DNA from 3 places in the Synechococcus sp. H55.2 genome. Region 2 is predicted to be linked to each of the others. Evidence: predicted binding sites of a transcription regulator. Region 2 holds the regulator's gene; each other region holds the start of a gene.
The links. The regulator NtcA, encoded in region 2, controls nitrogen genes in cyanobacteria. The targets are predictions, from matches to a motif close to GTANCNNNNGNTAC.
Positions count from the first base shown of each region.

Region 1: a site for NtcA is predicted at 951-964, ahead of NW844_RS10340 (circularly permuted type 2 ATP-grasp protein). Genes of this name have one in related genera too.
Region 3: a site for NtcA is predicted at 1,417-1,430, ahead of NW844_RS00255 (P-II family nitrogen regulator). Genes of this name have one in related genera too.

Region 1 is NZ_JANSJH010000089.1:8,154-10,420, forward strand. It holds gene NW844_RS10330 (SBBP repeat-containing protein) at 1-82, opposite strand, end outside; gene NW844_RS10335 (gamma-glutamyl-gamma-aminobutyrate hydrolase family protein) at 152-916, opposite strand; gene NW844_RS10340 (circularly permuted type 2 ATP-grasp protein) at 1,116-2,267, shown strand, end outside.
Region 2 is NZ_JANSJH010000009.1:24,627-26,893, forward strand. It holds gene NW844_RS02335 (M61 family metallopeptidase) at 1-502, opposite strand, end outside; gene ntcA (global nitrogen regulator NtcA) at 792-1,466, shown strand; gene eno (phosphopyruvate hydratase) at 1,657-2,267, shown strand, end outside.
Region 3 is NZ_JANSJH010000001.1:58,849-61,115, forward strand. It holds gene NW844_RS00250 (IctB family putative bicarbonate transporter) at 1-1,316, shown strand, start outside; gene NW844_RS00255 (P-II family nitrogen regulator) at 1,490-1,828, shown strand; gene NW844_RS00260 (ammonium transporter) at 1,963-2,267, shown strand, end outside.

The DNA of each region.
Region 1 (2,267 bases), on a different contig from region 2:
AAGCTAAGACACCCAGAACTGCTCTAGCCAGTGCCTGTCTCCTGCTCATAGGCCCTCTTTTGGGGGGCACTGGGCAAAGCATAGCAAGGGCTCTCCCCGGCTATCGCGAGGGATAAGCCCCCGCCTCTTCTCCAGCAGCAGCACAGGATCCCTAGGCAACCTGAGGCATTGCTTCAGGGCTGGCCAGGCGCGGCGAAAACTGCAGCGCTGCCTGCACAAAGGCCTGAAACAGGCGAAAATGCTCAGCCTCTTCAAAGGTGAACTCGGGGTGCCACTGCACGGCAATAGCCCAGGGATGGGTTTCGTGCTCGATGGCCTCGATGAGCTCGTCGGGAGAACAGGCAGCCAAACGCCAGCCCGCCGGCACCCCCCAAACAGCCTGGTGGTGCCAAGAGACTACGGAGATTGCGTCGACGCCGACAATTTGCTGCAGGCGGGTGGAGCGGATGAGGCTGACGCTGTGGCGAACGGGCTTGCGATCGGCGGGGTTGAAATGATCCAGCTCGTCGTACACGTCGGGCACATGGGGGATCAGCTTGCCGCCGCTGACCACGTTCAGCAACTGCATCCCTCGACAAATGCCCAAGACCGGGATCCCTTGCGCCAGCGCGGCTGCCGCCAAGGCCATCTCAAAGCGATCCCGCTCGGCGCTGACGTGACGCACCTGGGGATGTTGGGGATCCTCTCCGTAGGTGCTGGGGCAAAGGTCGCCGCCTCCTGTCAACACCAGCCCATCTACCGCAGCCAGCAGCGCTTGTGGCTCACTTTCGCCTGGGGGAAAAAGAACGGGGATCCCGCCAGCAGCGCGAAGGGCATCCACATAGCGGCCCGGCGCCACAAAATCTCCCTGGCCGTTGCGGCTGGGGGTAGTAACGCCGATGAGGGGCCGATTTACAAAAGAGGGTGTCCGGTTCATTCCTCTACACTACATTGACAACAAAGCTGAGAAAGTACCGCTCGCCACCATAAACCTTGACAACTCTGGCTGACTGGGGGCAACCGGTATACCCCCTGTCCTAACTTCCACCACGATAACCGTAAAAGTAGCCGGAAGCACACTAGGCAAATCCAGAGCCGCCCACAGTAAAACAGGGTAGGGTTCGAGGGATCCCGACGTGCGTTTTGATACTTATGACCCAGGTGAAGGTTTTTACGATGAGCTGTTTGTGGGGCGCGGTCGGCCTCGCCCTGAGGCGATCCCGCTGATTGAGCGCCTGCATTCGCTGGGAGAAGGAGAGCTGCAGCAGCGGCAAGCGGCGGCCCAGGCAGCCCTCTTTCAGATGGGGGTAACCTTCAACGTCTATGGCGACAGCCAGGGCACGGAGCGGATTTTCCCCTTCGACATCATTCCCCGCATCGTCTCAGCCTCTGAGTGGCAGCGGCTGGAGCAGGGCCTGAAGCAGCGCATCCATGCCCTGAACCTGTTTATCGACGACGTCTATCACGACCAGAAGATCCTCAAGGATGGGGTGATCCCTGCTGAGCTGGTCGAGACGGCCAAAGGATTCCTGCGGCCTTGTATTGGGCTCAACCCGCCGGGGAGAATTTGGTGCCACGTCACCGGCACCGACCTGGTGCGGGATCGGGACGGGACTTGGTACGTGCTGGAAGACAACCTGCGCTGCCCCTCGGGCATTTCCTATGTGCTGGAAAACCGGCGGGTGATGAAAAGCACCTTTCCCTCGCTGTTTAACACGATGGGGATCCGCCCGGTGGACGACTACCCCAGCCACTTGTTGGATACCCTCCTCAATCTGACGCCGCCGCACCTGGCCAACCCGACAGTGGTGGTGCTCACCCCCGGCATCTACAACTCCGCCTACTTCGAGCATTCTTTTCTGGCCCAGCAGATGGGGGTGGAGCTGGTGGAAGGACGGGATTTGGTGGTGGCCGATGGCTATTTGCAGATGCGCACCACCAAGGGCCTGCAACGGGTGGATGTAATCTACCGCCGCATCGACGATGACTTCATCGATCCGCTGGTCTTTCGCCCCGATTCCCTCTTGGGGGTACCCGGCCTGTTTGAGGTCTATCGCTCGGGTCGGCTGGCAATTGCCAATGCCTTGGGGACAGGAGTGGCAGACGATAAGGTCATCTACGCCTATGTGCCCCAGATGATCCGCTACTACCTGGGAGAAGAAGCGATTTTGCCCAATGTGCCCACCTACTTGTGTTGGGATCCCAAGGATCAAGCTTATGTGCTGGAGAACCTGGACAAGTTGGTGGTGAAGGCGGCCAATGAGTCGGGCGGCTACGGCATGCTGATG
Region 2 (2,267 bases):
CCTCAGAAGAAGAAATCAAAGGTCGCAAACTGGTGGCGATGCGCCAATCAGGCTTGGGAGGGATCACCGTCAAGGTGTAGGGTTCCCGCTCGCGACCGGGCACATAGAAAAAGAGCGCCGCCCCGTTGAAGTAGGCGTGGGTGAGATCCAAATGGTTGGTGCGCACCGTCAGCTCATAGGCATAGACCCGATAGCGAACCTTCACAGCCGAACAGCCCGGCGGCTCGATCTCCCAAGTGTTCTTATCTACCTTCCGCCAGGCCAAAGGGATCCCTTGCTCCGTTGCCGCCTGAAACTCTTGCACATGGCGGGCATATTCCCGCACCAGGTAGGATCCCGGCGTCCACACCGGCAGCCGCAGTCGCAGAGGCACTTCTGGATCCACCTCTTGGATCTGTAGTTCCACCTCCAGCAGATGCTTGGCCGGCTCCGGCATCCGCACTGTGAAATGCTGGCGGCTCAGTTGAGAAGGTGCAGCAACAACAGCCTCCGGGATCCCCATAGGATTTTCCAGTCCACCACTTGCTTCCTACCACCCAGAGCTGGCAAGGCCCCAGTGACAATAGCCCTTATCCTACCCTTGGCTTGGGATCCCTTTGTGGAACAGAAACGAGACCTAAAAACGTAGCCCATGCTACAAAGATGCCTAGGCAGAACCCTCTACCTTAGGGTAAACCCGGCTATTGTTGCCGATTCTGGAGTCGATAGGGTTGCAACTCGGCCCAATGCTTCTAAATTGATCTTACATGGATTGATCTTAGGTATAAACTGACCTCAAAAGGTTGATGAGTATGGTGGTGGCCGTCGCAGAAAAATCTCTGATCACAGCCTTCAAGCAACTGGGAGGCCCTCACCATCCTCCGGTTATCGAAACGTTTGAACGTGGTAAGACCATCTTTTTCCCTGGGGATCCGGCGGAGCGGGTTTACTTTTTGGTGAAAGGAGCTGTCAAGCTCTCGCGGGTCTACGAAATGGGGGAAGAAATTACCGTTGCTCTTCTGCGGGAAAACAGCATCTTCGGGGTGCTCTCCTTCATCACGGGGCAGCGCTCCGACCGCTTCTATCACGCGGTGGCCTTTACGCCTGCTGAGTTGCTCTCTCTGCCGATTGAGCAGGTGGAAAAATCCCTGCGGGAGAACGCCGAACTGGCCATGTTGCTGCTCAAGAGCTTGTCTTCCCGCATTTTGCAAACGGAGATGATGATCGAGACGCTGGCTCACCGCGATATGGGATCCCGTCTGGTTAGCTTTTTGCTGATCCTCTGCCGCGATTTCGGGGTGCCTGGCCCGGATGGGGTCACCATTGATCTCAAGCTGTCTCACCAGGCCATTGCCGAAGCCATTGGCTCGACCCGCGTCACCATCACCCGTCTGTTGGGAGAGCTGCGCAAGAAGAAGTACATTTCCATTTACAAGAAGAAGATCACTGTACACGACCCGATGCGGCTGAGCCACCGCTTTGTCTAGAGGGGATGGGGCCTAAACTCTGCCCCCCAAACCAGCCAATGCTCAACTCACCCCTGCAGCTCCGCAGAATCTTTGGGTTCTCTCTCTTAAAGTTTTCTGGAAGCTGACGGGATCCCGGTCAAGGATCTATTAGCCTGTGGGGGGATCTGGCTTTGGCCAGAGCTGTCTAGCCAATTGCTGAGGTGTAACTGTGGAAACGGCCATCGAGTGGATTACCGCCCATGAGATCCTCGACTCGCGAGGACGCCCCACCCTAGAAGCCCTGGTGGGCCTGGCCAACGGAGCAACGGGCTTGGCGCAGGTGCCCAGCGGCGCTTCGACCGGTACCTTTGAGGCCCACGAGCTGCGGGACGGGGATCCCAAGCGCTATGGAGGTAAGGGCGTGCTGAGGGCGGTGGAAAACATTCTTGGCCCCATCCAGTCGGAGCTGCGGGGAGAAGATGCCCTCAACCAAGCCCGCATCGACCAGTTGCTGATCGACCTGGACGGCACCCCCAACAAGTCCCGCCTGGGGGCCAACGCCATTTTGGCAGTTTCTCTGGCGACGGCCAAAGCGGCGGCGGAAGCGGTGGGCCTGCCTCTTTACAAATATCTGGGCGGGCCTTTTGCCAACTTGCTGCCGGTGCCGTTGATGAACGTGCTCAACGGCGGTGCCCACGCCGACAACAACGTGGACATCCAGGAGTTTATGCTGGTGCCCATTGGTGCGGCCAGCTTTCGCGAGGCGCTGCGCTACGGGGCCGAGGTGTTTGCGGTGCTGAAGACGGTGCTACAGCAGAAGGGGCTGTCCACCGGGGTGGG
Region 3 (2,267 bases), on a different contig from region 2:
TGAGCCGAGTGTCGGGATCCCTGCGGCAGTGGGGCAAAAGCAGCCGGCTCGTCCAAACCTTGGATTGGATCGGTTTGGGCCTGGTGCTGCTCTACTGGTTTTTTTCGGCCCAAAGCTCCACCGGCATCCTAGGTCTGATTTTGCTGGCTATGGCGGCGCTTGTGGTCTTGGGCTGGCTGGTGGAAACCCCGAATTGGCTGCCCGTCCATCTGCCCCTAGGCCTGTTTTGGGGCATAGCCACCCTGGCCACAATCCTGTCGCCGGTTCCCTATGCAGCGCGGGACGGCTGGCTGAAGTTGACGCTCTACCTGGCCGGCTATCTGCTGCTGCAGCGTCTGCTTCGCCAACTGCAGTTCCGGGATTGGATCGTCGGATCCCTGCTCTTGGTCAGCTTGGGGATGGGGGTCTATGGCCTGCGGCAATACTTTTACGGGGCTGCCGAGCTAGCCACCTGGGTGGATCCGGAATCGGGCTTGGCAGGCCTGACGCGGGTGTACAGCTTTCTGCGCAACCCCAATTTGTATGGGGGCTACCTGGTTCCGCTCCTCCCTCTGGGGCTGGCTGCCATTTGCATCTGGCCGGGCTGGGGGATCAAGCTCTTGGTTGGGTTTACAACCGCCGTCAACTTCATCTGCCTGATGCTGACCTACAGCCGCGGCGCCTGGATTGGCGGCCTAGCAGCGCTGGGAATGATGGCGGTGCTGCTGGCGCAATGGCAAACCCCCCACTTGCCAGCCCGTTGGCGACGTTGGACGCTGCCGGCTCTGTTGGGAGGGGGGGCAGCCACGTTGTTGCTTGCGATCGTAACAGTACGCCCCCTGCGGCTGCGGGCTCAGAGCCTCTTTTGGGGACGGCTGGACACCAGCAACAATTTTCGCCTCAACGTCTGGGCCGCCGCGCTGGACATGATCCGCGACTTTCCCATCTTGGGGATCGGCCCCGGCAATGTCGCCTTCAACCGCGTCTATCCCCTCTACCAGCGGGGCAACTTCAGCGCCCTTGGGGCCTACTCGGTGCCGCTGCAACTCGCCGTGGAGACAGGCTTCATCGGATCCCTGGCTTTTGCCTGGTTTTTGCTGGTGCTCTGGGATCACGGCTGGAGAGGCTGGAACACTTTGCTCAGCTCCCGGGATCCCGAGGGCCTGTGGGTGGCAGCAGGCTTAGCGGCTTGCACCGGCATGATGGCCCACGGCCTAGTGGATACCATCTGGTACCGTCCCCAGGTACAAATGCTGTGGTGGCTGGCGGTGGCCCTCGTCACAGCCAGTCTGGGTTCTCCTCGATCCTCAACGGCCGCTGAAAGACCCAGCTCGTGAGATGCCGGCGCGGACTTCTTAGAGTGGCCCGGGCTTGGCCTTCTGGTCTTGACGAGAGCAAATCTAGAGTGGTAGGCATTCTCAGTAGAGGAACGAAAATGTATCTAGATTTACAATTTGCAGGTTTTAGTAGTGTTAGAAATTAGCGGAATTGCTGGGGATATGGGAGGCCAATGAAAAAGATCGAAGCTGTAATTCGGCCCTTCAAGCTAGATGAGGTGAAAATTGCCCTGGTCAACGCCGGCATCGTCGGCATGACGGTGAGCGAAGTGCGGGGTTTTGGTCGACAAAAGGGACAGACCGAGCGCTATCGGGGATCCGAGTACACGGTAGAGTTCCTGCAAAAACTGAAGGTGGAGATCGTGGTCGAAGATGACCTGGTGGATACGGTGGTCGAGAAGCTGATCGCGGCGGCTCGCACCGGCGAAATCGGGGACGGCAAGATTTTCATCAGCCCTGTCGAGAAAACCATTCGCATCCGCACCGGCGAACTCAACCAGGACGCCCTGTAGAGAAGGTGAAGGTCTTGGAGCCTGGGTAGCTCGACCCGAGTCCCAGGCTGGCTTGCAGTGGGCAAATGAGGGATTTTTGCCCTATCTACTAGTGCGTTGTGAAAAGTACCGTCACTTTAGGTAAGTCGAAAAGCATGTCTACAACGATGATCCAAAAGCATAAGAACCCGCTACCTCAGCGGCTTGGGCGACTGGCCAAGTGGAGTCTAACTGCTGCTCTGACGATTTCGCTGGTTTTCCTATTGGGCCAGGGGAGTGCCTTCGCCCAGGACGCGGAAGTCGTACAGGAACATGCTGACATTGTCTGGACGCTGGTGGGGGCAGCCTTGGTGTTCTTCATGCAGGCGGGGTTCGCCATGGTGGAGACGGGCTTTACCCGCGCCAAAAATGCCGCCAACATCATGATGAAAAACCTGATGGACTTTTGCATGGGCTGTTG